DNA from 3 places in the Dactylosporangium sp. McL0621 genome. Region 1 is predicted to be linked to each of the others. Evidence: riboswitches for the same ligand, from Rfam matches in the RefSeq annotation. Region 1 holds a riboswitch; each other region holds the start of a gene.
The links. Region 1 has a riboswitch for S-adenosylmethionine ahead of thrC (threonine synthase). Riboswitches for the same ligand answer to the same signal wherever they lie in the genome.
Positions count from the first base shown of each region.

Region 2: another riboswitch for S-adenosylmethionine. It lies ahead of ACPPVO_RS03440 (aminotransferase class V-fold PLP-dependent enzyme); the one in region 1 lies ahead of thrC (threonine synthase).
Region 3: another riboswitch for S-adenosylmethionine. It lies ahead of ACPPVO_RS20120 (N-acetyltransferase family protein); the one in region 1 lies ahead of thrC (threonine synthase).

Region 1 is NZ_CP188259.1:602,016-612,334, reverse strand. Features, by position in the region: gene ACPPVO_RS02800 (nucleotide disphospho-sugar-binding domain-containing protein) at 1-1,016, shown strand, start outside; gene ACPPVO_RS02795 (AfsR/SARP family transcriptional regulator) at 1,218-2,033, shown strand; gene ACPPVO_RS02790 (cold-shock protein) at 2,188-2,394, opposite strand; gene paaN (phenylacetic acid degradation protein PaaN) at 2,673-4,346, opposite strand; gene ACPPVO_RS02780 (GNAT family N-acetyltransferase) at 4,424-5,434, opposite strand; gene thrC (threonine synthase) at 5,741-7,009, opposite strand; SAM riboswitch class I at 7,023-7,162, opposite strand; gene ACPPVO_RS02770 (glucosyl-3-phosphoglycerate synthase) at 7,259-8,182, shown strand; gene ACPPVO_RS02765 (hypothetical protein) at 8,164-8,646, opposite strand; gene ACPPVO_RS02760 (ABC transporter permease) at 8,690-9,556, opposite strand; gene ACPPVO_RS02755 (alpha/beta fold hydrolase) at 9,553-10,319, opposite strand, start outside.
Region 2 is NZ_CP188259.1:747,597-757,915, forward strand. Features, by position in the region: gene ligD (non-homologous end-joining DNA ligase) at 1-203, shown strand, start outside; gene ligD (non-homologous end-joining DNA ligase) at 196-1,083, shown strand; gene ACPPVO_RS03425 (AI-2E family transporter) at 1,483-2,724, opposite strand; gene ACPPVO_RS03430 (GroES family chaperonin) at 2,890-3,207, shown strand; gene ACPPVO_RS03435 (PrsW family intramembrane metalloprotease) at 3,236-4,729, opposite strand; SAM riboswitch class IV at 5,527-5,643, shown strand; gene ACPPVO_RS03440 (aminotransferase class V-fold PLP-dependent enzyme) at 5,666-6,883, shown strand; gene ACPPVO_RS03445 (alanyl-tRNA editing protein) at 7,230-7,967, opposite strand; gene ACPPVO_RS03450 (alpha/beta fold hydrolase) at 8,105-8,995, opposite strand; gene ACPPVO_RS03455 (DUF2516 family protein) at 8,992-9,318, opposite strand; gene ACPPVO_RS03460 (hypothetical protein) at 9,387-9,860, opposite strand; partial or broken gene ACPPVO_RS03465 (helix-turn-helix domain-containing protein) at 9,961-10,306, opposite strand.
Region 3 is NZ_CP188259.1:4,237,623-4,247,941, forward strand. Features, by position in the region: gene ACPPVO_RS20095 (alpha/beta fold hydrolase) at 1-387, shown strand, start outside; gene ACPPVO_RS20100 (methyltransferase family protein) at 437-1,144, shown strand; gene ACPPVO_RS20105 (hypothetical protein) at 1,141-1,662, shown strand; gene ACPPVO_RS20110 (class I SAM-dependent methyltransferase) at 1,698-2,537, shown strand; gene ACPPVO_RS20115 (ABC transporter permease) at 2,543-5,053, opposite strand; SAM riboswitch class IV at 5,144-5,259, shown strand; gene ACPPVO_RS20120 (N-acetyltransferase family protein) at 5,280-5,861, shown strand; gene ACPPVO_RS20125 (RrF2 family transcriptional regulator) at 5,954-6,349, opposite strand; gene ACPPVO_RS20130 (sulfate/molybdate ABC transporter ATP-binding protein) at 6,364-7,317, opposite strand; gene ACPPVO_RS20135 (sulfate ABC transporter permease subunit) at 7,317-8,105, opposite strand; gene cysT (sulfate ABC transporter permease subunit CysT) at 8,098-8,958, opposite strand; gene ACPPVO_RS20145 (sulfate ABC transporter substrate-binding protein) at 8,958-10,004, opposite strand; gene ACPPVO_RS20150 (Na+/H+ antiporter) at 10,104-10,319, opposite strand, start outside.

The DNA of each region.
Region 1 (10,319 bases):
CGACCGGGCTGCCGGTCGCGGCGGTGGCGGAGGAGGTCGACCTCGTCGGCTGGCTCCGTCCGCCGGGGCCGCCCCCGGGCGCCGCCCCGGCCGGGCCGCCCTCGCCGCCCTCGCCGGGTGAGATGGCCGCGCGCACCGGGCGGCGCTTCGGCGAGCTGGCGGTGCGGGCGCTGCCGGGCACGCGGGAGCTGGTCGGGCGGTGGCGGCCGGACCTGGTCGTCGCCGAGCCGGCCGAGTTCGCCGGCCCGGCGGCCGCGACCGAGGCCGGGCTCCCCTGGGTCCGGCACCAGTGGGGGCTGCCGCTGCGCCCGGAGCTGGCCGCGAACGGGGCCGAGGCGGTGGTCGCCGGGGGCGGCTCGTGGGCCGGGCCCGCGCGGACGCTCGACGTGTGCCCCGACAGCGTGCAGTACCCGGGCGTGGACGGCGGCCTGCGGATGCGCTACGTGCCGTTCAACGGCACCGCGGTCCTCGAGCCGTGGCTGCTGGAGGCCCCGACCCGCCCCCGCGTGCTGCTCACCCTGGGCACGATCCTGCCGCGCGACGAGCGCGCGGAGCCGCTGTGGCGCCGGCTGCTCGACCGGCTGACCGGGCTCGGGGCCGAGGTGCTCATCGCGGTGCCGGACCGGCACCGCGAGTCGCTCGGCCCGCTGCCGGACGGGGTGCGGGCGGGGCGGGTGCCGCTGTTCCAGGCCCTCGCCGGGTGCTCGATGATCGTGCACCACGGCGGCTCGGGCACGGCGATGACGGCGATGGCGGCCGGGGTGCCGCAGGTCATCCTGCCCCACTTCGCCGACCAGTTCGGCAACGCCGAGCGCTTCGCGGCCGTGGGCGCGGCCCGGGCGCTGGCGCCGCACGAGGCCACCGACGCCGAGCTGCGGGAGGCGTGCGAGGCGGTGCTGACCGACCCGCGCCACCGGCAGGCGGCCCGGGCCGTGGCGGCCGAGAACGCGGCCGCGCCCGACCCGCACGAAATTGCCGGGCGACTGCCGGCGGAGTTTGCGGCGGTACCGAACTGAGGTTTCAAAGAATATACGCACGGCAATGTCTTGCAATGCAAATTCGTAGTACGCAACTTGGCGGAAGTACCCTGACCAGGCGATACATCCCCAGGGCCGCCGGACCCGCATAAAGACCCACGGAGGTGTAATCTCGGCCTACGATAGAGAAATGTCAATTTCGTGACATTGTTGAACGCGCACCAACCACGGGGAGTTTTCGTGCATTTTCGCGTCCTGGGCCCTCTGGAGGTCGAGCACAACGGGAAAGACCTGACACCACGGGCCGCTAAGCAACGCAAGGTCCTGGCGGCACTGTTGCTGCAGGGCAACCGCCCGGTCAAGATCTCCGAGCTCATCCGCGAGCTCTGGGACGACGAGCCGCCGGCGAGCGCGGTGAACACGCTGCAGACCTACGTCCTGCGCATCCGGCGCATGCTCGACGCCGCGGCGGCCGACGGCACCCGCCCTTCGGGCAAGAACGTCCTGCTCACCGCGCCGGTCGGATATCAGTTCCGGCTCGGGCACGGCCAGCTCGACCTGCACGACTTCGAGCGGCTCTCGGAGGCCGGCATCGAGGCCATGCAGCACGACCAGTTCCACATCGCGGCCATGCAGTTCCGGGCCGCGCTCGAGCGCTCACGCGGGCCGGCGCTCGCCGACGTGCAGACCGGGCCACTGCTCAGCGTCCACGTGGCCCGCCTGGCCGAGCAGGTGCTGCGGGTGCGCGAGCTGCGGATCGAGGCCAACCTGCGCCTCGGGCGTCACGCCATGCTGATCAGCGAGCTGACCGGCCTGGTGGCGGAGCACCCGACCCACGAACGGTTCCACGGCCAGCTCATGGTCGCCCTCTACACGGCAGGCCGGCGCGCGGAGGCGCTGGACCTCTTCCGCCGGCTGCGCGCCTCGATGGTGCGCGAGCTCGGCCTCGAACCGGCCGACTGGCTCACGCGGCTGCAGCACGCGATCCTCACCGGGGATTCGGGCCCCCTGAACCCGGTGGCGACGCCCGCCTATCAGGCCGCCTCGTCCTGGTGACCACGGATCATCGCAGATCCGTCGTAGTCCGCAATTCCCACCCGGGGTCGTGAAGCGCGCGATTGCCAATAAATCGGGCACCGGAGAAAGGACTCAGGGCACCGTTCCTCATCAATGAGGACGGTGCCCCGGCGGGTTTTACGGGAGTGGCGGGTCAGGCCATCAGCAGCTTGACCTGCTCGGCCTGCGGGCCCTTCTGACCCTGCGCGATCTCGAACTCGACCCGCTGTCCGTCCTCCAGCGACTTGTAGCCGTCCATCTGAATCGCGGAGAAGTGGACGAACACGTCCTGCCCCCCGTCGACCGCGATGAACCCGTAGCCCTTCTCGCTGTTGAACCACTTGACGGTGCCCTGTGCCACGGTGCACTTCCTCTACTTCGGTCCTACTGCCTTCCGGCTGGCTGTGGGGACCAGCCCGGGCCTGCCGACCCACAGCCGCCGGGTCCGGGGGTGGAACCGACGAAGGAACGACGACCGAACCGCACGGTACAGGAGTGAACCGACCGCCGACAGGCCCAAATCGGACAGCAAGGTCACGAATCAAACAGTACGAAAAGGTCGCCGAGCATGCCTTCTCGGCGACCTTTCCTTGCCGGGTCAAGCATCGCCCGGCGACTACGTGTTGGTAACTTTCGGCGCTACACGTGACGGCGTGACTGAACCACGCGGAAGCGGCTCGCGACGTAGGCCGCGTCGGTCAGCGCGGCATTGGCCGCCGGATTGGCGCCGCTGGCGTGGAAGTCGGAAAACGCCGCCGACTGGTTCACGAAGACGCCACCCGTAAGGTTGACTGACAGATGCACACCAGCAAGTAGAGCGGCCTCTTCCATGGAGTCGAGGACCTCCGGCGATGTCGAATACACCGAAGCGGTCAATGCGCCCTTCTTGCCGACGGTGTCGGCAAAGATCCGCAAACTGCCCGCCGTGGAATCGGTGGCGACAACGAAGGAAATGGGCCCGAACCACTCCGATCCATAGGTTTGCTCATCGCCCGCGCCGAGTTTCCGGATGAGCGGAGTGCGGACTGTCGCCGACTCATAAGCGGGGTGTGAAACGTCTGAGGATTCGAGTACTCCGTCGCCGATCGCCGCGGCTTTCTGGAGCCTTTCCAGAACGCCCTCGTTCACGATTGCGCCGGTGAGTTCCACGCCCTTGGCGGGGTCGGCGGTGAGCGCCGAGACGGCCCCGGCAATGCCCTGGGCGACGTCGTCGAGGCTCTTGTGCCCCTCGTTCGTGGCGATGCCCCCGGCGGGCACGAGAATGTTCTGCGGAGTGGTGCACATCTGCCCGGAGTACAACACCAACGAGAACCCGATGTTGCGGCACATTCCGGCGAAGTCGTCGGTCGAGTCGACCACCACGGTGTTGACGCCGGCCTTCTCGGTGTAGACCACGGCCTGGCGGGCGTTGTCCTCCAGCCAGTCGCCGAACTCGGTCGAGCCGGTGAAGTCGATGATGCGCACCTCGGGGCGCAGGGCCAGCGTCTTGGCCAGCCCCTCGCCGGGCGCCTCGGCGGCCAGCAGCACGAGGTTGGGGTCGAAGCCGGCGTCGGCGAGCGTCTCGCGGGCGATCTTCACGGTGATGGCCAGGGGCAGGACGGCCCGGGGGTGCGGCTTGACGATCACGGGGTTGCCCGTGACCAGCGACGCGAAGAAGCCCGGGTACGAGTTCCAGGTCGGGAACGTGTTGCAGCCGACGACCAGGGCGGCCCCGCGCGGTACGACATGGAAGGTCTTGGCCATGTGCAGCGTCTGCCCCTTGCCGGCGGGCTTCTGCCAGTCGGCGGTGGCCGGGGTGCGCGTCATCTCGCGGTAGGCGTAGGCGACCGCCTCGAGCGCCCGGTCGAACGCGTGCGGCGCGCCGGCCTGGAACGCCATGACGAAGGCCTGGCCGGTGGTGGCGTGCACGGCGTTGGCGAGCTCGAACGCGGCCTTGTGCAGCCGCGCCAGGATCTCCAGGGCGACGCCGGCACGGGCCCGGGGGCCGGCCGCGCGCCACGCGGGCATGCCCTCGGCGAGCGCGGCGAACGCGGTGTCGAGGTCGAGGTGGGGGTAGCGCACGTCGAGCGCGATGCCGAAGGGCGAGGTCTCGGTCGCGACCCAGTCGGTGATGCCGGGCTGGTCCTTGAGCGGGAAGTCGGTGCCGAGGTAGGCCCGGAACGCGGCCTCGCCGTCGGCGGCCGCGTGCTCGCCGTAGATGCGGGGGCTGGGCGACTCGGGGTAGTTGGACCAGTACGCACGCTCGGCGATCGCGGTCAGCGCCCGCTCCAGCGTGTCGGCGTGGCTGGCGAACATGGGGTGTGAGTTCTCCATGGCGCCATCCTGCCACCGCGGAGCGGGCCCGCCGACCATCTGACGAGTTCCCGCGGCCGGGCAACCCCGGGGTGATCTCAGGGTGCGATCGCACCCTGCCAGTTCGCCCAGTGATCGGCGAAGCGGAAGCCCATCGCCTCGTTGATGGCGATCATGTAGGAGTTGTCGGCCGCGTTGAAGGTGTCGATCGTGGTCACCGCCGGCTCGGCCGCGCGCATCGCCCGCAGGTTGGCGACCTTGGCCACGAGCCCGAGGCGGTGGCCGCGGTGCGCGGGGTGCACGAGGGTGATCAGCTGCCAGGCGTGCCAGCCGACGGTGCGGGTGACCCGGATCGCCGTCCACGCCACCAGCCGGCCGGTCGCCTCGTGCACCAGGCCGGCCTCGTAGCGCCGCGCCCCCCACGCGACGAACGCCGCCTGCTGGGTGCGGAGCCGCTCGGCGTCGACCCGCTCCGGCTGGTAGTCCAGCTCGCCCATCGGGGTCTCCTCCAGGAAGGAGCTGTCCAGCGCGGCGAGGTCCTCCACGTACTCCTCCGGCAGGGTGGCGCCCCAGTGCACGAGGGCGTACCCGGCGGACTTGGCGACGCCCTCGGCGTACAGCCGGTCGAGCGTGCCCTCGTCGACGTCGGCGAGCAGCAGCCGGCGCCGCGCGTCGAGCAGGCGGTTGGTCACCCCGGCGGCCTCGGCGAACCCGCTGGGGCCGGCCGCGACCGGGCTGAAGCCGAGCACGCCGGTGCGGCCGTCGGCGCGGGCGGCGGCGGTCGCGTGGGCGAAGAGGGCCCGGCCGATGCCCCGGCGGCGGTGGGCCGGGTGCACCCGGACGTCGACGTGGGCCTTGTCGAGGTTGTCGTGGCGGGGCAGGTCGAGCTCGGCGACGCCGACCGGCTCGTCGCCGTGCCGGGCGAGGAAGCGGCGGCGGACCGCGCGCGGCGGCGGTATCAGCCACTGCATGTCGTACTGGTAGCGGCAGTTCGGCGGCAGGTCCGGCAGGTCAGCCCGGACGGACTCGTTGACGATCTCGAACACCGCGTCGACGGCCGCCGGGTCGTCGGCGCGCACTTCGTCGATCTCGAGTGTTGATTGGGCCATGCCCGCCAGGGTGGCTCCGGGCGAGCGGCCACGGCAAACCATTTATGCCCGGAAATTGGTCGAGAGGACGCTCGCCAACACCTCCGGTGTTGTGGTCGCGGACCCAGGGGTCCGAGGCGACGCGTCCTCCCGCACCGAGCATCCTGAACCCCGGGCCCTGGGGCGTCAAGTCACCCATCCGACGATCCGCGCACCGCCGATCACGCTCAGTATCGACCGCCTCCCCCGCTCGGACGAGGTGGTCCTCGTCCGAGCGTGGAAGCGCTCTCCGCAGTTCAACGCTCGGTGATCGCCCCAGTTAAAAAATCATCCGAGGAGGCCGGCCTCACGGGCCGCCTTGAGCGACGGCTTGACCCGGTGCGTGGGGCCGACCAGGCCGGCGACCGCGTCGAGGGTCTTGAGGCCGTCGCCGGTGTTGAAGATGACCGTCTCCGCGTTCGGGTCGAGCCGGCCCGACTCGACGAGCTTCTTGAGCACCGCGGCGGTGACCCCGCCGGCCGTCTCGGCGAAGACGCCGGCGGTGCGGGCCAGCAGCTGGATGCCGGCGCGGATCTCGTCGTCGCCGGCGTACTCCATCCAGCCGCCGGTGCGCCGCACGGACTCCAGCGCATAGACCCCGGCCGCCGGGTCGCCGATGTTGAGCGACTTGGCGATGCCGGTCGGCTTGACCGGGATGATTTCGTCGGTACCGTCGTGCAGCGCCTTGGCGATCGGGTTGCACCCGGCCGACTGGGCGCCGAACACCTTCCACTCGGTCGCCGGGACGAGCCCGATCTCGACCAGCTCGGTGAACGCTTTGTCGATCTTGGTGAGCAGCTCGCCGCTGGCCATCGGGATGACCACCTGGGCCGGGATGCGCCAGCCGAGCTGCTCGGCCACCTCGTACCCGAGGGTCTTGGAGCCCTCGGCGTAGAACGGCCGCACGTTCACGTTGACGAACGCGGTGTCCTCGAACTCGTCGGTCTCGGTGAGCTCCGAGCACAGGCGGTTGACCTCGTCGTAGGAGCCCTCGATGGCGACCAGCTCGCCGCCGTACACCGCGGTCATGACGACCTTGCCGGGCTCCAGGTCGGCTGGGATGAACACGGTCGAGGGCACGCCGGCCCGCGCGGCATGCGCGGCGACGCTGTTGGCGAGGTTGCCGGTGGACGCGCAGGAGTACCGCGTGAAGCCCAGCGCCTTGGCCGCGGTCAGCGCCACGGAGACGACGCGGTCCTTGAACGAGTGGGTCGGGTTGGCCGAGTCGTCCTTGACGTACAGCGGCGCGGTGAACCCGAGCTCCTTGCCCAGCCCGTCGGCGCGCACCAGCGGGGTGAGGCCCGGGTCGAGGGTCACGCGGCTCTCCGGGTCGATCCCGACGGGCAGCAGCGGCGCGTAGCGCCAGATGTTCTGGGGGCCCGCCTCGATCTGCTCCCGGGTCACCTTGGCCAGCGCCTCGGCGTCGTAGCCGACCTCCAGCGGGCCGAAACACTCGTAACACGCGTGCTGCGCGGCGAGCGGGAAGGTGGCCCCACATCCGCGGCAGACGAGGTTGCGGGCGGGTGAGCCGGTGAAGACGCTGAGCGTCGAGGTCATGGCGGAGGCCTTCCTCTCATCTTTCCCAGGCCGCACGGGCGTGCGCCGGGACGGATTTGGCACCTACCGCGACGAGCCTCGTCTTCGAGCAGCGCGTCGCAGGGGTTGCCGGGGCTTCATCGGGCCGTATCCCTCTGCCCCTCTGGATGAGGTATTGAGTTGTGATGTGGTGCTCACACGAGTGTAAGGGGCACCACCGTCCGCCGGGTATGAGTCATCTCACGAGGTGGGCGCGGCTAGCGTTCACTCATGCACCCGATCGCGGCGGACTGGTTCGCGCGGCGCACCTCCCGCTGGTCCGACTGGCCGGCCGACGAGGTGCTCGCGGCGAAGGGCGACACCCGGGTCAGCGTGGTGATGCCCGCCCTCGACGAGGAGCCGACGGTCGGGGAGATCGTCACCGGGGTGCGCTCCCTGGGCCCCATCGTCGACGAGCTGATCGTGGTCGACTCCGGCTCGGTGGACCGCACCGCCGAGGTCGCCGCGGCCGCGGGCGCCACCGTGCACCACCGCGACGACATCCTCCCGGCGACCGGCTCCCGGCCGGGCAAGGGTGAGGTGCTGTGGAAGGCCCTCGCGGTCACCAAGGGCGACATCCTGGTGTACGTCGACGCCGACCTCACCGACTTCCGCCCGCACTTCGTGACGGGCCTGCTGGGCCCGCTGCTGGCCGACCCGGCCACGCTGATGGTGAAGGCGTTCTACGACCGGCCCCTGCTCGACGTCTCCGCGGCCGGCGGCGGCCGGGTGACCGAACTGGCCGCCCGCCCGCTGCTCAACGCGCACTTCCCGGAGCTCGCGGGCGTGGTCCAGCCGCTGGCCGGCGAGTACGCGGCCCGGCGGACCCTGCTCGAGTCGCTGCCGTTCGCGGCCGGCTACGGCGTGGAGACGGGCCTGCTCGTCGACGCCTGGCGCGCGCACGGCCTCGACGCGGTCGCCCAGGTCGACCTGGGCCAGCGCACCCACGGCCACCAGGACACGGCCGCCCTGGGCCGCATGGCCGCCACGATCCTGCAGACGATCAACGCCCGCATCTCCCCGAGCCACGCCCTCTGGCCGACGCTGACGCAGTTCGAGCGCCGGAACTCCGCGGTGGTACCCCACGAGACGCCGGTCGCCCATCCGGACCGCCCCCCGATGCGGACCGTCCCGGGCTACGCCGCCTCGGCCTGATCCGCGGGGACGAAGCGCCACAGCTGGGCCGTCGCGGTACCGGCGCCCAGGATCGCCAGGATCAGCGCGCCCCACTCGGCGCTCAGCAGCCACCACGGCGTGTCGATTATCGCGACCGGGGCCTCGCCGGTCAGGGAGCCCACCACGAGGACCACCGTGACGAGCAGCATGAGGACCAGCAGCAGGACCGACGTCAGCCGCAGGACCCAGGCGCCCGTGCGGCCGCCGAGCCGGGCCAGGGCCGCGCTGCCCGCCGCCACCGTCGCGCCGAACGCGCTCGCGATCGCGCCGATCAGGGTGAAGATCTTCGCGGTCTGCGCTTCCACCGGGCCCTTGGTGAGGTTCGAGCTCTCGGCGAAGTGCGTCCACTGGAAGATGTGGTCCTGGTCGTAGTACAGCCCGGCCGCGAGGGCGGCGAGCCCGGCGGCGAGGACGCACGCGCCGGCTAAGGCGGAGATCCGCATGGACGGGCACCCTACCCGCCGGTAGGGGCCCGTCCAACGCGGGTCAGCTGACGACGTCCTTGCGCAGGAAACGCCACCAGGCCAGGGAGAAGAAGACGGTGGCGTAGACCAGGGACGCGATCGCGCCCTTGACCAGGTCGTCGGTCTGCATCGGGCTGGACAGCAGGCCGAGCCAGGCATCGGCGTAGTGCGTCGGCAGGACCGTGCGCAAGTTTCCGAGCGCGGTGATCTGGTCGAGGATGTTCGACAGGATCTGCAGGAGCACGGCGCCGCCGACCGCGCCGAGCGGGGCGTCGGTCGACACCGACAGCAGGAACGCCAGCGAGGCCACGACCAGCAGCGTGATGCAGAGGTACGCCACGATCTCCAGCAGCCGCACCACGCTCGTCCCGGCCGCGATCTCCCCGCCGACCGGCGCGCTCAGCGGCGCCCAGCCGTAGCGCAGGGTCCCCGCGGCCAGCGCCGTCGCGACCAGGATCAGGATCGCGGCCAGGCTGTAGAGCAGCGACACGGCGAGCTTGATGCCCAGCAGGCGGGAGCGCGGGACCGGCATCGCCAGCAGGTACCGCAGGCTCCCCCAGCTCGCCTCCGACGCCACGGTGTCGCCGTGGAAGAGCGCGACCACGACGACGAGCAGGAAGCCGGCCGAGACCAGCAGGGTGAACAGCGTGAAGTTCGGGCCGCCGCTCGTGGCCAGGTCGGAGAGGCGGGAGAACTCGCCGTTGCCGCCGCCGTTGTCATCGCCGCCGCCGCTGTCGAGCTGGAACGCGGTCAGGATGATCAGCGGCAGCAGGACCATGAAGCCCAGCGCGAACTGGTTGCGCCGCCGGGCGCCCTGCCGCTTGATCTCCGTCCACAGCGAGAGGGTCGCGCCCGGCCGGTAGCCGACCGCACCGCCGATGACACTCATTCCCGCTCTCCGCTCGCCTTGGTGTCCCCGCCCACCAGGGACAGGAACGCATCCTCCAGCCGCCGCCGCGGCGTGACCCGGTCGATGCCGACCCCGGCGCGCACCAGCGCCGCGACCACCTCGGCCCGGGGCGTGCCGTCGATGTCGACGACCAGGCCCTGCCCGCCGGACCAGGCCACCGAGCGCACCCCGGCCAGCTCCTCGAGGACCTTCTCGGCCGCGTCCACGTCGGACACGTCCAGCTGCACCGTCGGCGAGTCGCCCACGATGTCGTCGACCGGGCCGGCCGCGACCACCTCGCCACGGTGCATGACCACCACGTCGGTACAGGTCTGCTCCACCTCGGCGAGCAGGTGGCTGGAGACGAGCACGGCCCGGCCGCCGGTGGCGTAGCGGCGCAGCACCTTGCGCATCTCGGCGATCTGCGGCGGGTCGAGCCCGTCCGTCGGCTCGTCGAGCACCAGCAGCTCCGGCAGGCCGAGCATCGCCTGGGCGATCGCGAGGCGCTGGCGCATGCCGTGGCTGTACGTCTTCACGCGCCGGTGCACCGCGTTGCCGAGCCCCGCGATGTCGTACGCCTCCTCGAGGTGCGCGTCCTCGGCCGGGCGCCCGGTGGCCTGCCAGTACAGCTCCAGGTTCTGCTTGCCGGTCAGGTGGGGCAGGAAGCCCGGCCCCTCGACCAGCGCGCCGACCCGCGACAGCACCGGCGAGCCGGGCAGCAGCCGGTGGCCGAAGACCAGGATCTCGCCGGCCGTCGGCCGGG
Region 2 (10,319 bases), 150 kb from region 1:
CGGCGCTCGAGCCGTTGTCGACGGCCCAAAATCCCTTCGGCGCATCGGTACCGCGGGAAGACGCCCGCGGCGCCGTCTGGGTCGACCCGCACCTGGTGGTGGAGGTCAAGTTCAGCCACCGCACGCGCGACGGCCGCCTGCGCTTCCCGCGCTTCCTGCGCATCCGCCCGGACCTCTCCGCCGAGGAGGTGACCGATGCCTGACCGCATCCCGGTGGAGGTCGACGGCCGCCGGCTGGAGATCTCCAACCTCGACAAGGTGTTGTACCCGCGCGCCGGCTTCACCAAGGGCGAGGTGCTCGACTACTACACCCGCATCGCGCCGACGATGCTGCCGCACCTGCGGGGCCGCCCCCTCACCCGCACCCGCTACCCGAACGGCGTCGAGGGCGCCGGCTTCTTCGAGAAGAACGCGCCGGCCGGGACGCCGGAGTGGGTGCGGACGGTACCGCTGCCGGTCCCCGGCTCCTCCAAGGGCCGCGAGAAGATCGACTTCATCCTGGTGGACGAGCTGGCCACGGTCGTGTGGCTGGCCAACCTGGCGGCGCTGGAGCTGCACACTCCACAGTGGCGCGTCGACGCCGAGGGCCGCGCGCTCGACCCCGACCAGCTGGTCGTGGACCTCGACCCGGGCCCGCCGGCGGGGCTGCCGGAGTGCTACGAGGTGGCCCTGATCCTGCGTGAGCGCCTGGCCGCCGACGGCCTCGAGGGCGCGGCGAAGACGTCCGGCAAGAAGGGCATGCAGCTGGTCGTCCCGCTCTCCGGCGCCGAGACGGCCGACGAGGTCAGCGGCTACGCGAAGGAGGTAGCCGAGGAGCTGGCGCGCGCCCACCCGAAGCTGATCGTGGCGAAAATGGCGAAACAGCTCCGGCCGGGCAAGGTCTTCATCGACTGGAGCCAGAACAACGCGTTCAAGACGACGGTCGCGCCGTACTCGCTGCGAGCCGGCCCGTCCCCGACGGTGAGCGCCCCGCTGACGTGGGACGAGGTCGAGGCCGGCGAGCTGACCGCGGCCGACCTGACCCCGGCGGCCGTGCTGGAGCGCGTCTCGACGCGCGGCGACCTGCTGCGGCGCGGGTCGTGACCCGACATAACTCGGACGCGCTGCGCCGCGCCGCGCGGGTCGTGGCCCGGTAACTCGGACGCGCTGCGCCGCGCCGCGCGGGTCGTGGCCCGGTAACTCGGACGCGCTGCGCCGCGCCGCGCGGGTCGTGGCCCGGTAACTCGGACGCGCTGCGCCGCGCCGCGCGGGTCGTGGCCCGGTAACTCGGACGCGCTGCGCCGCGCCGCGCGGGTCGTGGCCCGGTAACTCGGACGCGCTGCGCCGCGCCGCGCGGGTCGTGGCCCGGCAACTCGGGCGCTCGGCGCCGCTACACGCCGCGCGGGTCGTGACCCGATAAGTCGGGCGCTCCGCGCCGCGACTTATCGGATTTATACCCCGACGACGGATAAGTCGGCACTCGGCGCGACGTGCCCTGGGAATTCACTCCGAGGAGACGATCACCGCGTCGGGCGGTGGCTCGCTGCGGTGCTGGACCAGGTGGCGAATGCCCGTGTTCAGCACCGCCACCAGCGGCACGGCCACCAGGGCGCCGATGATCCCCGCGAGCACGACGCCCGTCGCGATCGCCACGATCACGGCCAGCGGGTGTACCGAGACCGCGCGCCCCATGATCAGCGGCTGGAGGACGTGCCCCTCCAGTTGCTGGACCGCGATCACGCCGATCAGCACGACCAGGGCGGTGATCGGGCCCTCGTCCACGAGGGCGACGAGCACGGCCACGGCGCCGGAGACCGTCGCGCCCACGATCGGCACGAACGCGGCCAGGAACACGAGGGTGCCCAGCGGGAACCAGAAGTCCACGTTGAGGAAGAACAGCAGCAGGCCGATGCCGAGCGCGTCGATGAACGCGACGAGCACGGTCGCCCGCACGTACGCGACTAGCGTGCGCCACGCCGCCTCGCCCGCGCGGCGGACCGGGTCGCGGGCCGGCGTGGGGAGGATGCCGGTCACGAAGTGCCAGATCCGCTTGCCGTCGCGCATGAAGAAGAAGGTGACGAAGAGGATCAGCAGCATCAGGGCCAGGAACTCGACCGTCGCCGTGGCGGTGTTCACGGCGCTGTCGGTGAGGCTGCCCCGGTTGTCGTTGAGCCAGGTGGTGGCCGCGTCGAAGGTGGCGTCGAGCTGGCGGCCGCTGAGGTGCAGCGGGCCGGTGGTCAGCCACTCCTGGATCTGTGACACGCCGGCCGACGCCTTCTCGGCCAGCGCCGGGAAGCCCGCCACGAACTCGCTCACCACCAGGGTGAGGACGCCCGCGACCGCGCCCAGGCCCATGATCAGCACGAGGAACGCGGCAAGCGACGGCGGCAGCTTGACCCGGCGGCGCAGGACGCCCATCACCGGGGCGAGCAGGGCCGAGAGCAGCAGCGCGATGCTCAGCGGGATCAGCACCGTCTTGAGCCGGCCGACGAGCCAGAGCAGCACGGCCGCGGCCGCGATCAGGATCAACAGGCGCCAGGACCAGGCGGTGGCGATGCGCAGGCCGTGCGGTACCTCCGCGTCGTCCCGGCTCGTCGTCGTCGCGTGGTCGAGCGGGCGGGCGGGCGGGGCCGGCTCCGGCTCGGGCTCCTCGACCGCCGCCAGTTCGCGCTCGGCCTGCACCTCCGCCAGGCGCTGGAGATAGGCCCGCCGCAGATTGGCGCGTACCTTGTCGAACCGGCCCACGGACTACCTCCCCGATTGCACCCTGACGTTGCTGTACCCGACGGCGACTCCCCACGGTAGACCGGGTCGCGCGGCGTTCGCACGCACCGAAGCGGTAGCGTCGCAAGCGTGACAGCACAACCCGCCGCTGGTTACCAGGGGTCCACCGAAGATCCACCCACGTCCGTGGATGCCCTGCCGATCCGGCTCCTGCACGACCGGGTGCTCGTCCGGCTGGAGGGTGCCGAGGGTGAGCGGCGGCACATCTCCGGCATCGTGATCCCGGCGACGGCCTCGGTCGGCAAGCGGCTGTCGTGGGCGACCGCGGTCGGGGTCGGGCCGAACGTGCGCTCGATCGTCTCCGGCGACCGCGTGCTCTTCGACGGCGAGGACCGCTCCGAAGTCGAGCTGCAGGGCCGCGACTACGTGCTGCTGCGCGAGCGCGACGTGCACGCGGTCGCGGCCCGGCGCGTCGAGCCGGACTCGACGGGCCTCTACCTCTAGTTACCGGTAATAGGGCGCCTACCTCTAGTTACCGGTAATAGGGCGCCGCGAAGACCGGTGGGGGCGGCGGGGCCAGTGAGATCGGCACGGGTACCACCGGAGTCGCCGGGGCGTCGAGGACGCGCACGATGCCGTCGGGGAAGGTGATGTGGTACCGCGAACCGTCCCACACCGCCCGCGGCGACTGCGGGTCGCGGCCGACGAACACCTGGCGGTACGCGTCGAGCGCGGTGAGTAGCTGCCGCTCCTCGGCCAGGGCCTCCATGCGCCGCTTCGGCTCCTTGTCCAGCCCCCGGTGCAGCCCGTCGCGCAGCAGCGCCAGCCGCGTCGCGTCGAACTGGAACGCCCGCATCGCCTTGGCCCCGGCGTCGCCGGCCACCCGCTTGGCCCAGCGGCGCGCGGAGAGCCGGCGCCCGAGCGTGCCGAGCGCGGCGATCTCGGGCGGGGAGAACCACCCGGCCCGGGCGTACTCGCCCAGCACCCGCTCGGTCAGCCGGCCCTCGTTGGCGCGCAGCCAGAGCGCGAAGCCGACCATGCACAGGAAGATCGGCATCATCACGGCGAAGTAGCCGTACAGCAGGACCCAGGCGCTGGTCGACGCGGTGACCGACATGAGGTTCCACGAGCCGTGCAGCATCATCGCGACCAGCAGGCCGGCGAGCGGGGCGAGGAAGCGCACCGCCCGGGCCGAGGAGCGCGAGGCGAAGCCCAGGCCGATGCCGGTCATCGAGGTGAACAGCGGGTGGGCGAACCCGGTCATGAGGATCCGCACGATGAAGATGCCGACCAGCGCCGCGGCCCCGGTCACGGGCCCGGACTTGTCGGCGGTCTCGCCGTAGCCCTTGAAGCCCAGGTACAGGATGTTCTCGACCATCGCGAACCCGGTCGCCGACAGCCCACAGTAGACGATTCCGTCGATGATGCCGGAGAACGCGCGGGGGCGGCGCCAGAACAGCAGCACCGGCCCGAGCGCCTTCATGCTCTCCTCGATCAGCGGCGCGACGAGCACGGCGACGAGCGCGTCGGACAGCCCCGCCTTGTCGGCGAAGTAGGAGCCCGCGGTGTTGACGACCAGCGCTACGCCGGTCGCCACGCAGGCGCCCCAGCCGAAGACGAAGACGAGATACTTGACCGGCTCGGGCTCGTACCGATCCAGCCAAAGGAAGCAGGAGACCAGCACCGGCACCGGGATCACCGCGGAGCCCACGCCGACGACCAGCGCTGTCCAGCCGCCGTTGAAGCCGAAGAACGCGAGCACGGCGACGCCGCAGGCCGCGATGAACCCCATGACGCCGATCAGCGTCCAGAGCCGGCGGCGGTCGGAGCGCTTGGGGGGCGGGGCGGCGGCCAGGGCCAGCGCGGCGGTCGGGTACTCCGTGCGGCCGGTCTGCGGCTCGGCCGCCTCGGTCACGTTGGGCACGGCGGACGAGGGCATCATCGGCGGGCCGGACGGCTGGCCGGCCGCGACCTGGGGCGTCATCGGGCGGCCCCACTCGGAGCCGGGCGGCGCGCTCGGCTGCACCGCCGCGGGCTGGCCCCACTGGGGCTGCTGGTCGGGGCGGCCCCAGGCGGCGGGCGGCTGCGCGGACGCGGGCGGCTGACCCGGGTGGCCCCACGGCGGCGGTCCCGAGGCCGGCTCCTGCCCGGGCGGTTGCGCAGCGGCGGGCGGTTGCGGTTGTGCAGCAGGTGGTTGCGCAGCCGGCGGTTGCGCAGCCGGCGGTTGCGCGGACGCGGGCGGTTGTCCAGGGTGGCCCCACGCGGGCGGGCCAGAGGCGGGCTCCTGTGCAGGCGGCTGCGGCGGTTGGCCCCACGCCGGCGAGCCCGGGGCGGGCGGCTGCACGGGTGGCGGCCCTGACGCGGGCGGCTGGCCCGGCGGGCCCCAGGCGGGTGGCGGCCCTGACGCGGGCGGTTGGCCCGGCTGGCCCCAGGCGGGTGGCGGCCCTGACGCGGGCGGTTGGCCCGGCTGGCCCCATGCCGGCGGCGGCCCCGAAGCGGGCGGCTGGCCCGGGTGACCCCACGCGGCCGGCGGGCCCCATGCGGCCGGCGGCCCCGACGCGGGTGGCTGCCCCGGCTCGTTCCACGCCGGCGGTCCCGAGGCGGGCTGGGCGGCGGGTGGTCCCGAGGCGGGCTGGGCGGCGGGCGGGGCCGACGCGGGCGAACCCCAGTCGGAGGGCGTCGACGCAGCGCCCGGCGCGGTCCAGGGGGCCGCGCCCGAGGTCGGGGCGGCCGGCGGCCCCGACGCGGGCTCGGGCGAGGACGGCGTCCCATTCGGCGGGAGTTCGCTCATGGGGCAACTTTATCCGCGGTACCGTCGGGACAGGTCATGAGTGCCAGCGCACAGCCCCGGCTTGCTGGCCGGCAACCCTCGCGTTCGCGGCGGGGTGCCCCGGGTGATGACACGGTCCGGCACGCGGTGTGTCCGGGCAAGCGCGAGCGGAGGGGTCTACCCGTGTCCGAAATTCTCACGCCCGGCGAGGTCAAGCTGTCCGACGGCCGGTCCGTCGACTTCGCCAACCTCGACATCGCCGCGACCGCGCCGTGCCTTCGGGTCGTCGCGGACACAGTCGCCGAACTGCTGCCCTACTACGGCAGCGTCCACCGCGGCGCGGGCGCGCTGTCCGAGCGGTGCACGCGCGAGTACGAGCAGGCGCGCGAGACCGTCGCCGATGTCCTCGGCCACGGGCCCGGCGACACGGTGATCTTCACGCGCAACACCACGGACGCGTTCAACCTGCTCGCGCGGGCGGTCCCGGCGGACACCACGGTCGTCACGTTCGACGCCGAGCACCACGCCAACCTCCTGCCCTGGCGCGACACGATCCGGCTGGCGGCGCCCCGGTCGCCGGAGGAGGCCGTCGAGGCGCTGGACTCGTGTCTGTACCGCCGGCAGAACCCCAACGCCCTCGTCAGCGTCACCGCGGCGAGCAACGTGACCGGCGAGGTGTGGCCGGTGGAGCGGCTGGCCGAGGTCGCGCACCGCCACGGTGCCCGCATCGCCGTCGACGCCGCCCAGCTGGCCCCGCACGCGCCCGGGCGGCTCGCCGGCCTCGGCGCGGACTACATCGCGTTCTCGGGGCACAAGCTCTACGCGCCGTTCGGGGCGGGCGTCCTCGCCGGGCGGGCGGACTGGCTGGACGCGGCCGAACCGTACCTGGCCGGCGGCGGCGCCAGCGCCCACGTCGCCGACGACGGCACGACACGCTGGGCCACCGGTCCGGCGCGCCACGAGGCCGGCACCCCGAACCTCATCGGCGCGGTCGCGCTCGCCACCGCGCTGCGCACCCTGCACCACCGCGACCTCGCGGCGACCGAGCAGGCGCTGCTGCACCGGCTGCGTACCGGCCTGGCCGCGCTGCCGCACGTGGAGGAGCTGCGCCTCTTCCCGGCCGCCGCGGAGCGGGTCGGCATCGTCTCCTTCACCGTGCCCGGCCGCGACCCGGGCGAGCTCGCCACGACCCTCGGCCGCGACCACGGCATCGGGGTGCGCGCGGGCCTGTTCTGCGCGCACCCGCTGACCCGCCGCCTGCTGTCCGAGGCCACGACCCGGCTCACGGGTACACCCGAAACAACCGGGGCGGCCGGGTGCGAGCCGGGCGCCGACCAGGCGATCCGGGCCAGCTTCGGGATCGGCACCACCGAGGGGCACATCGACCGCCTGCTGGCCGCGCTCCGATAATCCGGCATATACGAAATATCCGATAAGTCGCGGCGCGAAGCGCCCGACTTATCGGCGACCGGGCGCAAGCGTCAGACCTTTGGCCGCGCGCGGAGTGCGGTCGGACGTGCGCAGGGGAAGGCGCGGCCTGGCGTTGTATGTGCGAGGTGCGGCCTGGCGTTGCGCAGGCGAAGGCGCGGTCCGGCGTTGCGTGTGCGACGGCGCGGCCTGGCGTTGCGTGTGCGATGGCGCGGCCTGGCGTTGCGCAGGCGAAGGCGCGGTCCGGCGTTGCGCGTGCGACGGCGCGGCCTGGCGTTGCGCCCGGAGTCGGCTTCGGAGTGGGTGCGACAGCGCCCGGCGGTCGGGGTCAGTCGGAGAGGCGTACGCGGACTCGGCGGTTGGCCTTGCCCTTGCTCTCCACCTTCACGACCTGCAGGCGGCCGATCTGCGCCGTCGACGCGACATGCGTGCCCCCGTCCGCCTGGGTGTCCAGGCCGATGATGTCGACGATGCGGATCTCCTGCTCCTCGGCCGGGATCAGGTTCGACTGGGTGCGGATGATGTCGGGCAGGGCCAGGGCCTCCTCGCGCCCGAGCACCTTCGTCACCACCTTGCGGTCGGCGATCACCTCGGCGTTCACCAGCTCCTCGAGGCGCGCCTTGAAGTCCGGCGGTACCTCCGGCAGGTTGAAGTCCATGCGCGCCTCGGCCGGCTCCATCGAGCCGCCCGTCACCAGGGCGCCGAAGTCGCGGAACACGACCCCGCACAGCACGTGCAGGCCCGAGTGGGTGCGCATGAGCTTGGTGCGCCGGTCGTCCTCGACCGCGCCGGTCACCTCGGTGTCCACCGGGGGGAGCGGGTCGCCCTCGACGGGCAGGAGGTACAGGTCGTCGGCCTTGCGCGTGCCGGCGATCCGTGTCTGGACGCCCTGCCAGAGCAGGACGCCGTGGTCCGGGGGCTGGCCGCCCCCGCCCGGGTAGAACGCCGAACGGTCCAGCACGATCCCGTCCTCGGCCGACGCGTGCAGGACCTTGGCGGTCCATTCGCGCAGCGTCGGGTCGGCGAGGTCGAGCCGGTACGTGCGGCCGTGATGTGTGACACCCATGAAAACCGACTATATGCGGCGGGTCGGCCCCGCCCAGCACCACGAAGTAGTCATGCAATACAGAATCTGTCGGGGGCCGTTCTGATACGCGTCACCGGCTCGGCCGTTCGGTCACTCCTGGTGGGCCGATCGAGGGGTCAGGCGTTCAGGAAGTCCGAGATCCGGCTGCGCAGGTCGGCGCGCTGGGTCCACAGGATGCCGGGGCGGTCGTAGATGTGCAGGTCGGCCTTTGGCAAGGCGGCGGCGAGCTGCTCGGCGACGACGGACGGGTGCAGGTCGTCGCCGCGGCAGCCGATCACCAGGCACCGGGCGCTCACCGCGGCCAGGCCGGCGCGGTCGTCGAGGGCGGCCTGCTCGGGCAGGCCGGCCAGGCCAGCGGCGAGGCCGTCGCGCATGAGCTGGTCGAGCCGCTGGCGCAGGAACGCCCAGACCGGCGGGGAGTTGCGCAGCTGGGCCGGGACCTCCTGGGCGATCACGTCGGCCACGGCGGCGGCGTCGCCGACCTCGATCGCGCTCAGCAGGGCGGTCAGCCGCTCGTGGGCGGCGGCCGGGCGGGGGGTGTCGAGCACGGCGGGCAGGAAGAACACGACCCGCTCGAAGCGGCCGGGGTTGTCCGCGAGGAGCCGGGTCAGCGCCCCGGCGCCCAGGCTCACGCCGAGGGCCCGGGTGGCGCCGGCGAGGTCGGCGATCGCGCGCAGGTCGCGGGCCAGGTCGAGGTAGGTCCACGTGCCCCCGGGCGCCGCCGACTGCCCGTGGCCGCGGAACTGGAAGAACACCTTGCGGCCCCGCACGGCGCTGCCCAGCGGGCGGGTCTCGGCGATCCCGCTGCCGAGGCCGTGCGCGAACACCGTCACCGGGTCGCCCTCGCCGGTCACCAGCTGCTCCAGCTCGACGCCGTGCGGCGTGGCGATCAGCTCGGTGGGCGGGGCGGGGAGGGTGGGGCGGCCGGTCTGCGGGCCCCGGGTCACGGGCGGCCGGAACCGGTCGGGGCGCCCGTCCGGCGGGGGCGGCCAGCGGAAGTCCATCACCAGGAGCCGTGGCCGTCGACCGCGTCGCGCAGAGCGGGGCGGATGTCGAGCAGGTACACCGCGAAGATCCCGGCCGCGATGAGCGAGAAGATGCCGAGGTAGCCCAGCTGGAGGTTGGGCGAGATCGCGGTGAGCAGCTCGCCGCCGCCGATCAGGGCCAGCCAGATCGACTTCGACATGGTGCCGATCGCCGGGAAGGCGTCGGTGCGTTGCACCACGCAGTGCAGGAAGGCGGCGGCCCCGAGCACCAGGCAGAAGATCCACACCGTGATGGAAATGTAGTTCTCGACCTGGGCGTAGAAGATCGGGACGGCACTCACCATGCAACGAGCTTAAGCCGAAGCCCTCCGGCCCGTGTACGACGGTGCCGGAGGGCTTCGCAGAATCGGTGTTACTTCTTCGGGGCGGCCTTCTTCGCCGCGGTCTTCTTGGCCGCGGCCGTGGCCGCAGTGGCGGGAGTGGCCGGCGCGGCGGGCTCCTCGACCGTGGTGACCTCGGCGGTCACGGCCTTGTGGGCCGGCTCGAGCTCGACCCGGGCCTCGGCGGTGCGGGCGGTGCTGACGACCTTCTCGCCGCGGGCGACGAGCTCGGTGTAGACGGCCAGGGCCCGGTCCTGCGCGATCTGGGCGCCCTGCTGGGCGTTGGCCAGCAGGTTCGCGGCGTTGCGGCGCGCGGCGCCCCGCAGCCGGTCGAGGTTGGTGTCGGCGACGGCCGGACGCAGCTCCTCGACCCGGGCGCGCAGCTGGGCGACCTGCTCCGGCAGCTTGCGCAGCTGCTGGTAGGCGAGGTCACCGGCGCCCGCGGCGGCGTAGAGCGGCGTGGGGATCTTGCGCGTGGTGCTCTTCGTGGTGGTTTCGGTGGTCACTGCGACTCCTCGTGGGAACGTGTCGGCTCGGCGTCGGGCGCTTCGTGCGTCGCGCCAGGCTGTTCGGCGCCATCGGTACCCCGGACGGCTTCGTCGGCCGGGGCCGGGTTGTTCCGCGCGTTCTCCCGGCGGAACGTTTCGTAGATCTGGGTGAGCGACTGCTTCTGGGCCACGGTGAGATCACTGTCCGCGGCGATCGCGGCCAGCACGTCGTGCCCCTCGCGCTCGAGCAGCCCGGCCCGCAGGTACATCAGCGGGGTCGAAACCCGCAGTGCCCCGGCGAGCTGAGCCAGGACCTCGGCGCTGGGTTTCCGCAGGCCGCGTTCGATCTGGCTCAGGTACGGGTTGCTCACTCCGGCCTGCTCAGCGAGCTGCCGGAGCGAGATGCGCGCGTTGCGGCGCAGGTCACGGATGAACCCACCCAGGTCGCGCGGCTCTTCGGTCACGCTTACCGACGGT
Region 3 (10,319 bases), 3.6 Mb from region 1:
GGCGCGCCGGCGCTCGTCGTGCACCGGCTCCGGGACCGGGCCGCGCCCGTCGAGCAGGGGCGGCGGCTCGCCGGCGGTATCGCGCACGCGCGGTTCGAGGCGGTCGCGGGGCGCTCGCACCTGCCGTACATCGGTGACACCCGGCCGGTGACCAGCCTGATCCGCCAGTTCCTGGGGCTGCCGGGGCGGCACCGGGGCGCCGGGCCGACGCTCACCGCGCGGCAGCGGGAGGTGGCCGCGCTCATCGCCGCGGGGTCCACGAACCGGGAGATCGGCGAGCGCCTCGGCATCACCGAACGCTCGGCCGAGGCCCACGTCGAGCGGATCCGGGCGCGGATGGGCTTCCGGTCGCGGGCGCAGATCGCCGCCTGGTGGGCCGCGAACTGAGGTATTTCCCCGCCTGTTCCGGGCGGGCGGCCCGGGCACGATCGGGGGCATGCGCCTCGTCATCGCCGGATACGCCGTCATCGCGTACGCCGGCTTCCTGCTCAGCTCCGCCTGGGCCGTCGTGTTCCTCGCGGGCGGCATGGACGGGCCCGCCACCCGACCGGCCGGCGCCGCCCTCGCGATCGACGGGGCGCTGCTGCTCGCGTTCGCCGTCCAGCACACGGTCATGGCCCGCGCCTGGTTCAAGCGGCTCATCCCGGCGCCGGTCGAGCGCAGCACCTACGTCCTGGCCGCCGGGTTGATGCTGTTCGCGGTGTTCGGCTGGTGGCAGCCGGCGCCCGCGACGATCTGGCGGGTGGGCGGGCCGTGGTCGGCCGCGATCTGGGCCCTGTTCGCAGCGGCGTGGATACTCGTCGTCTGGGCCACGTTCGCGGTCGACCACGCCGACTTCCTGGGTTTGAAGCAGGCTTATGTGTACCTTCGCCGGCGCGCCTACCGCGAGCCGCCGTTCACGGGCCGCGGCCTGTACGCGCTGGTCCGCCACCCGATGATGCTGGGCCTGTTCATCACGTTCTGGGCCACGCCGCACATGAGCGCCGGGCACCTCGTCTTCGCCGTCGCCTCCAGCGGGTACATCGCGGTCGGCATCCGCTTCGAGGAGCGGGACCTGCGCGCCCGGTACGGCCGCGAGTACGAGCGCTACGCGGGCCGGGTTCCGGAGGTGACCTCGCGCGATGGTGCCATCATCGGTCCATGACGATCCGCCGGATGGATCTGCTGCCGTTCCTCGTGGGCGGCGGCGTCATCCTGATCTTCCCCATCGCCGTCGCCGCGAACCAGCCGTCGCCGTGGCTGCCCGTCGGCCTGCTCGGCTGCGCGGCGGCCCTGGTGGTCGTCTTCGCCTACCTCGACGGGCCGGCCGTGACCTTCACCGTCGACCCGGCACGGGTGGTGGTGGGCAACACGTTCGTGCGGTACGAGGTGCCGCGGTCCCGGATCACCGGGTTCGCCACGGCCGAGTACCTGTCGCTGCGGATGGTCCTCGACGACGGCCGGAAGATCAGCGTGCGCGTCTGGGAGCCGGCGATGCTGTCCGTCAGCTCGATCCGGCCGGGTACCGCGGACGCCCGGATGCGCCCGGTCGTCGAGCTGGTCGAGCGGACCCCGGCCGGGCCCGGCCCGGGCGGCCCGGTGCTGCGCCGGCCGCGGGTCGGCAACATCCTGCTGGCGACGGCGCCGGTGGCCGCGGCGCTCGTGCTCATCGCAGTTAGCTGACAGCGCCGCAGGATCGCAGAGAGGAGGCTGGGGCGATGGTGCATGCAACCGATGGCGACCCGGCGTACGCATTGGCGCGGACTCAGGAGGAGTACGCGCGCCTCGGCCGGCAGGCGGTCTTCCTGCACGGCACCACCGAACGCCTCTTCCGCGCGGCCGGGCTCGCCCCCGGCATGCGGGTGCTCGACGTCGGCAGCGGCAGCGGCGACGTGGCGCTGCTCGCCGCGGAGCTCGTGGGCCCAGAGGGCGAGGTGGTCGGCGTGGACGTCGACCCCGCCGTCCTGCGGGTCGCCTGCGGCCGCGCCGAGTCGCTGGGGCTGGCCAACGTCCGTTTCGTCGAGGGTGACGTGCGCGGCGCCGAGCTCGACGGCCCCTTCGACGCCGCCGTCGGCCGGCTCGTGCTCATGTACCGCGCCGACCCCGCCGAGGCCCTGCGCCACGTCGCCGAGCGCGTCCGCCCGGGCGGCGTGATCGCCTTCCAGGAGATCGACCTCGACCCGGACATCCCGGCCCGCTCGCTGCCGGCGGACCTGCTCTGGAACGACATCGGCCACCTCGCGATCGAGACGTTCCGCCGCGCCGGCATGCAGACGCGCATGGGCCCGCAGCTCTTCGCCGCGTACGTCGCCGCGGGCCTGCCGGAGCCGGCCATGCTGCACGAGGCCCTCGTGGGCGGCGGCGAGCACTACGGCGGGTACGCGTGGCTCGCCGGCATCACGCGCGGCCTCGCCCCGATGATGGCCAAGCTGGACGTCGCCGACCCGGAGCGGCTCGACCTCGACACCCTGGCCGACCGCCTCCGCGCCGACGCCGTCGCCCGCGGCGCCGTGCTGTGGACCCCGGCGTTCGTCGGGGCGTACGCGACCAGGCCGTAGCCGGCTCACTCAACCGCGATCGCGCGCAGCACGTGCATCCGGGCCGCCCGGATCGCGGGCGGGATCGAGCCGAGCACGCCCGCCGCCACCGCCAGCCCCAGGAAGGCCGCCATCTGCCCCCACGGCAGCGTCAGCGCGGTGACGCCCTGCTGCCGCAGGGCCCGCACCATGGCCGCGCCGAGGCCCGCGCCGACGGCGACGCCCAGCACGGCGCCGAAGACGGAGATCGCCATCGCCTCGATGGAGATCATCCGGGTGGTCTGGGCGCGGTGCAGGCCGATCGCCCGGAGCAGCCCGAGCTCCCGCGTGCGCTCCAGCACCGACAGGGCGACGGTGTTCACGATGCCCAGCACCGCGATGAGGACGGCCAGGGCGAGCAGGATCTGGGTCAGCGTGAGCAGGCGGCCCGCCTTCGCGTTGCGCTGCCCGACGTACTCGTGGCGGTCGGCGACGCCGATCTCCGGGCTCGACGCCAGCAGGCCGGTCAGGGCGGCCTTCGCCGCGGCGACGTCGGCGCCCGGGCGCAGGTCGACGAAGGCCTTGCCGGGCAGCGGGTTGCGCAGCTGCGCGCCGGCCGCGGCGGGCAGCAGCCAGCCGTTGAGCAGGTCGGTGTCGGCGTAGATCCCGGCCAGCGTGAACCGCCGTTCGGGGCCGCGGGGCAGCCGGACGGTGATCCGGTCGCCGACGTGCGGGCCGGCCGCGGTGACGTTGCGCTCGTCCACGATGACCTGGTCGTCGCCGAGCGGGCCGATGGTGCCCGCGGCCGGGGTGAGGCTGAGCATGTCGCGCAGCGCGGGCAGGTCGGTGACCGCCTCGACGTACGCGGGCTGCCCGCCGATCAGCGCCGTCCCCTCGTACAGGCCGGTGACCGCCCGCACCTGGGGCAGCCGCGCGGCCTGGGCCAGCACCGCCGGGTCGAAGCCCGCCCGGCCGCTGCCGTTGGTGTCCCCGGCGACGACGAACTCGGCCTTGACCTGGTCGTCGACGAGGTACCCGACGCTGCTCATCGCCGAGGCGAAGACCGTCGAGACGCCGCTGACGAGCGCGACCGCGACCATGAGCGCCGCGGCCGTGATCGCGGTGCGGCGCGGGTTGCGCCCGGCGTTGAGCAGCCCCAGGCGGGCCGGGACCGACCGGGCGAAGCCGCGCCGCAGCAGCCCGATGACCGGCCGGGCCGCGATCGGCGTCAGCAGGGCCGCGCCGGCGAAGGCCAGCAGCACCCCGCCGACGATGGCGGCGGCCGGCCCGTCACCGGCGCGGCCGGCGAGGCCGAGGCCGAGCAGCGCCGTGCCGGCGGTCAGCACCACCGCGCCGGCGACGCTCAGCCGGGTCAGCGGCCGGTCGGGTACGGCCACCTCACGCAGCACGGCCAGGGGCGGTACCCGGGTCGCGCGCAGCGCCGGGATCAGGGCGGCGACGACGGTGACGGTGAGGCCCACGCCGAACGCGGCGACCACGGCGTCGGCCGGCACCGCCACGCCGGTCACGTCGAGGCCCGAGCCGGCGGTACCGCGGAAGTGAACGGCGCCGAACGCCAGCAGAGCGCCGGCCGCGATCCCGGCGCCGAGCCCCACGGCCGAGCTGACGAGCCCGACGACGCCGGCCTCGGCCAGCACCGAACCGACGATCTGGCCCCGGCTCGCGCCGAGCGAGCGCAGCAGGGCCAGCTCCCGGGTGCGCTGGGCCACGAGGATCGCGAACGTGTTGAGGATCAGGAACGAGCCGACGAACAGCGCCACCCCGGCGAAGCCCAGCAGGATGTCGTTGTACAGGCCGAGCGACGACGCGAACGCGGCGGCGGCCACACGGCCGAGCTGACGGCCCGTCCGGACCGGGTAGCCGGGGCCGAGGACGGCCGCGACCCGGTCGCGCAGCACGTCGGGCGGCACGCCGGCGGCGGCGGTGAGCGAGACCGACGAGAACGCGCCGGGCTCGCCGAGCATCAGCCGCTGCGCGGCGGCGTCGGTGAAGGCGACCGTCGGCTGCCCCGTGACCGGCTCGAAGACGCCGACCACGGTGAACGTGCGGCGGGGCTGGAGGGTCAGGACGCCGACCCGGTCGCCGACCCCGACCCCGGCCCGCCGGGCGAGGTCCGCGTCGACGGCGATCTCATCGTCCGCGCCCGGCCCGCGCCCGGAGCGCAGGGCGGCCAGCCCGGCCTGGAAGGACCAGTTCACCCCGAGCCGGGGCCGGTCGGGCGAGGCGACGACCTTGCCGTCCGCGCCGATCAGGCGGGCGCCGTCGGCGGACACGACACCCGTCGCGCTCGCCACGCCGGGCACCGCCGCGAGCCGGTCGACCATCGCGGCGTCGAGCGCGACCGAGCCGGCCGGCGGCGCGACCGAGACGTCGGTGCGGGCGTACGCGCGCACGGAGCGTTCCTCGTAGGAGTGCCCGAGGGTGTCGGTGAGCACGAGCGCGCCGGACACGAACATGACGCCGAGCACCACGGCCACGCCGGACAGCGTGAGCCGGCGCCGGCGGGTCAGCAGGCCCTTGAGAGCGGTGCGTACCATCGCCGATCATCCTGTCCGCGGTGATCGGGTCCCGGCACCGGGGAAACCCCCGAGCCCGGACCGGGGAACGGGTGATAGGTTCCCGGCGACGGTCATGAGTGTCAGCGTTCAGCCCCGGCTTGCTGGCCGGCAACCCTCCGTTCGCGGGCGGGGTGCCCCGGGTGAGGACCGGGCTCGGCGCATCCCGTGCCGGGCAAGCCGCGACGGTTCGAGGGGTGTCCGACCCATGATTGCTGTCCAGTTCCGGTCCGCCGACGTGCGCGACGCCGGCCGCGTCGCCGAGCTGCACGCCGACAGCTGGCGCCGGCACTACCGCGGCGCCTACTCCGACGCGTTCCTCGACGGTGACGTGGTCGCCGACCGGCGGACCGTGTGGTCGGCGAGGCTCGCCGCGCCCGCCGGGACGGCGACGGTGCTCGCCGAGCGCGACGGGCGGCTCGTCGGCTTCGTGCACGTCGTGCTCGGCGACCATCCGCGGTGGGGCAGCCTCGTGGACAACCTGCACGTCGCGCACGAGGCCCGCCGCGGCGGGATCGGCTCGCAGCTGCTGGCCCGCGGCGCCCGGGCGGTCAAGAGCGGCGGCGTGTACCTGTGGGTGCTGCGGCAGAACACCGCGGCCCGGGCGTTCTACTCCGCGTGCGGGGCGCGCTGCGTCGAGGAGGCGCCGGTGTCCGCGCCCGGCGGCGACCCGGCCCGGCTCAACGGCAACCCGGTGAAGCTCCGCCTGGCCTGGCCCGACGCGTCGGCGCTGCTGGACCCGGTCACCGGGCTCAGTCGCCGCTCGGATCGTCGAGCGGGCGCCCGATGAGCCAGTGGTGCCCGAACGGGTCGGCGATGCGCCCCTGCCGCAGCCCGTACGGCTGATCGCGCACCGGCGTCAGCGTGGCCATGCCCCGGAATCTACGCCGACGTGTTGATGAGGTCGGCCAGGGTGACCGCGTCGAGGTAGTCCAGCCGCACGCGGTTCGCGCGGTCCCACAGGTGGTGCAGGCGCTCGATCGCGCGGTCCGGCGGCAGGTCATGGCCCGCCGGGGGGTCCTGGCCGGGCCCGTCCAGCCGGCGGACGATCTCGCCGAGGGTCAGGGTCGCGGCCGGGTGCGCCAGCGCGTAGCCGCCGCCCGTGCCGCGCTGGACCTGCACCAGGTCCGCGCGGCGCAGGTCGGCCAGCAGGTCGTAGAGGTAGCCGGGCGGGATGTCCTGGGCGTCGGCGACGTCCTGGGCCTTCACCGTCTGCGGGGCGGCGCCGGCCAGGGCGACCAGGGCCCGGATCGAGTACTCGATGCGTTTGGGCAGCATGCGAACGGACGACGTCACACGGCGGCCAAGGTCCGGGCCTCGGCGGATGGGCTGAAGTACACGGTGTCGCCGGGTTTGACGTCGATCGCCTTCGCGCCGGCGCGGGTCAGCTGGGCCCACACGTCGCGGTCGCCGGCCCGGGCCTCGATGCGGACCTCGAAGCCGAGCGAGACCACGCGGGTGACGGTGGCCGCGGTACCGCCGGGGTCGCGGGACAGCGCCACGTCGTGCGGGCGGACCAGCTTGCCGTCGAGGTGCGTGACGGGGCCGAGGAAGCTCATCACGAACGGGTTGGCCGGGTTCTCGTAGATCTCGCCCGGGGTGCCGACCTGCTGCACGACGCCGTCGGCGAGGACGACGATCGAGTCGGACACGTCCATCGCCTCCTCCTGGTCGTGGGTGACGAAGACGGTGGTGACGTGGACCTCGTCGTGCAGGCGGCGCAGCCAGGTGCGCAGCTCCTTGCGAACCTGGGCGTCGAGGGCGCCGAACGGCTCGTCGAGCAGCAGCACCTCCGGCTCGGGCGCGAGGGCGCGGGCGAGGGCCATGCGCTGGCGCTGGCCGCCGGAGAGCTGGGCCGGGTAGCGGTCGGCGAACTGGTCGAGGTGGACGAGCTCGAGCAGCTCCATGACGCGCTTGCGGATGTCGGCCTTCGGGCGGCGGCGGACCTCGAGGCCGAAGGCGACGTTGCGGTACACCGTCATGTGCTTGAACGCGGCATAGTGCTGGAACACGAAGCCGACGTTGCGCCGCTGCGGGGTCAGGCCGGTCGCGTCGACCGCGTTGATGAGCACCGAGCCCGTGTCGGGGCGCTCCAGGCCGGCGATGACGCGCAACAGGGTCGACTTGCCGCCGCCGCTCGGGCCGAGCAGCGCGGTCAGGGAGCCGGAGGCGATGTCGACGGAGATGTCGCGCAGGACCGGGGTCTTGCCGAACGACTTGTTCACGTCGCGGACTTCGATGGCCATCAGGCGTTCTCTTTCGGCCGCAGGAGCTTGGTGATGAGCAGGATCGCGATGGCGATGATGGCCAGGGCGGTCGCGGTGGTGAACGCCGCGGTCTGGTCGTAGTTCTGGTACCGCTCCTCGACGAACAGCGTCGCGGTCTGCGTCTGCCCGACGAGCCGGCCGGAGACGACGGCGACCGCGCCGTACTCGCCCAGGGCCCGGGCCAGGCAGAGCACGATGCCGTAGCCGAGCGCGCCGCGGATGCCCGGCACCGTGATGCGCAGGAACGTCTGCCAGCGCGACGCGCCGAGGGTGTGCGCCGCCTGCTCCTGCTCGTCGCCCATCTCCTCCAGCACGGGCACGATCGCGCGCACGACGAGGGGCAGGGAGACGAAGACGGTCGCGAGGACCATGCCGGGCAGCGAGAAGATGATCTGCAGGCCGTTGCGCTCCAGCCAGCCGCCGGCCGGGGCGAACTTGCCGTACACCAGGATCAGCGCGAGGCCGACGACCACCGGCGACACGGCCAGGGGCAGGTCGATGAGCGCGCTCAGCAGCCGCTTGCCGGGGAACCGGTGCCGCACGAGCAGCAGCGCGGCGACGATGCCGAACAGCGTGTTGGCCAGCACGGACCAGATCGCCACCGACAGCGTGACGGCGAAGGCGTGGGTCGCGTTCTCCGACGTCAGCGTGTCGAGGACGGGCCGCAGGCCGTGCTCGAAGGTGCGCCAGATGACCAGCCCGACCGGCAGCACCAGCAGGAAGAGCAGGTACACCAGGGCGAGGATGCGCAACGGGTACTTAGCCACGGCGGGCACTCCAGCGCTGGAAGAGGTCGAGGCCGATCAGCACCACGAACGCGACCACGAGCAGCACGGTCGAGATCGCGGCCGCGGAGGTGGTGTCGTCGCTCTCGATGCGGCCGAAGATGTTCACCGCCGACACCTGGGTCTCGAACGGGATGCTGCCGGTGAGCAGGTTCGTCGAGCCGTACTCGGCGATGGCCCGGGTGAAGGCCAGGCCCGCGCCCGAGATCATGGCGGGGGCGAGGTTGGGCAGGATGATCCGGCGGAACGTGGTGGCGGGGGAGGCCCCCAGCGAGTACGCCGCCTGTTCCATGTCCCGGTCGAGCTCGCGCAGCACCGGCTGCACGGTGCGCACCACGAACGGCAGCGTCACGAACAGCAGGGCCACCCCGACGCTGAACCTGGTGTAGGCGATGTTGATGTGCAGCGGGCTGTTGGTGCCGTACAGCGCCAGCAGGACCAGGCCCGCGACGATTGTCGGCAGCGCGAAGGGCAGGTCGATGAGCGTGTCGACGACGCTCTTGCCCGGGAACTTGTCGCGCTCGAGCACCCAGGCGATGACGGTGCCCATGACGACGTTGATCAGCGCGACGACGAGCGAGGCGCCGACGGTGAGCTCGAGGGCGGCCCACGCATCCGGGGTGCGCACGGCCCGCCAGAACGTGTCCCAGCCGCCGTCCGTCGAGCGCCACACGACGGCGGCGAGCGGGATGAGCACGATGAGGCTGAGGTACAGCACCGCCGTGCCGAGGCTGAGGGCGGTGCCGACCGGCGGCCGGCGCCGGTGCGCACGCGGCCCGGCCGGGCCCGGCGCGGTGCCGGACCCGGTGGGCTTCTGAACGGCCGTGGCGGTCATTACTTGGACGCCGCCGGGCTCGGGGCGGCCGAGGTGGAGATGCCCAGCTTCTGCTCGATGGAGGCCATGACGCTCGTGCCCGGGTCGAACAGCTCCTTGTTCACCTTCGACCAGCCGCCGAGGTCGCCGATGGTGAACAGGCCGGACGGGGTCGGGAACGACGGGCCGCCGGCGTCCTTGACGACCGGGCGGTAGCCGTTCTCGGCGTAGATCTTCTGCGCGGCCGACGTGTGCAGCCACTCGACGAACGCCTTGGCCTCGGCCGGGTGGGCGCTGTTGGTGGTCGCCGCGATCGGGTTCTCGATCAGGATCGTGTCGTCGGGCACGGTGTAGTCGACGGCCTGGCCGTTCTTCTGGGCGAAGAGGGCCTCGTTCTCGTAGGAGATGAACGCGTCACCCTTGCCGCTGGTGAACGTCTGCAGCGAGGCGCGGCCGCTGTTGTCCTGCACCGGGACGTTCTTGAACAGCGCGTCGAGGTAGGTCGCCCCGGCCGCCGCGTTCTTGCCCTTGCTCGACTTGGCGCCGTAGCCGGCCAGGATGTTCCACTTCGCGCCGCCGGAGGTGAACGGATTCGGCGTGAGCACCTGCACGCCCGGCTTGGCGATGTCGTCCCACGTCTTGAGGTTCTTCGGGTTGCCCTTGCGGGTGCCGATGACCGCGACGGAGTCGGTGATCATGCCCTTGTACTGGTCGCTGTTCCAGCTCGCGTCGACGAGCTTGGCGGTGACCAGGCGGGTGATGTCCGGCTCCAGCGAGAAGGCGACGATGTCCGCCTTCAGGCCGCTGGCCACCGCCCGGCTCTGGTCGCCGGAGGCGCCGTAGGACTGGGTGAACTTGATGTTCTTCCCCGCGTCGGTCTTCTGGTACGCGGCGATGAGCTGCTCGTACGCGGCCTGCGGGGTGGAGTACGCGACGAGCGCGAGCGTCACGGCGCCCCCGCTGTCGGCGGACGTGGAGTTGTCGGCGGTGCCGGCGCAGGCGCTCAGCGCGGTCCCGGAGAGGAGGAACGCTGTACTGACAGCGAGCACGCGGGTACGCAGCTTCACGGAGCCATCCTCGAAGTCTAAAGTCTAGGTTGCCTACTTAGTGAGTAGGTAATGTAGTAAAGATGGGCGTGGTTCGTCAATCCCAGTCATCAGATGGGATTAGTTCGGACGGTCGGGCAGGACCCGTTCCTCCAGGTCGAGCTCGCGCTCGAGCCGGCGCAGCGCCTCGTCGGAGAGGCCGCCCGCATCCCGGCGGCGCAGGATCTCCTCCCGCTGCGCCTCGATCGCCAGCCGCCGGATGCGCAGGGCGGCCTCGTAGCGCTCGGAGACCGGCAGCTCGTCGGAGTCGGCGTTCTGCAGCACGTCCAGGCGGTG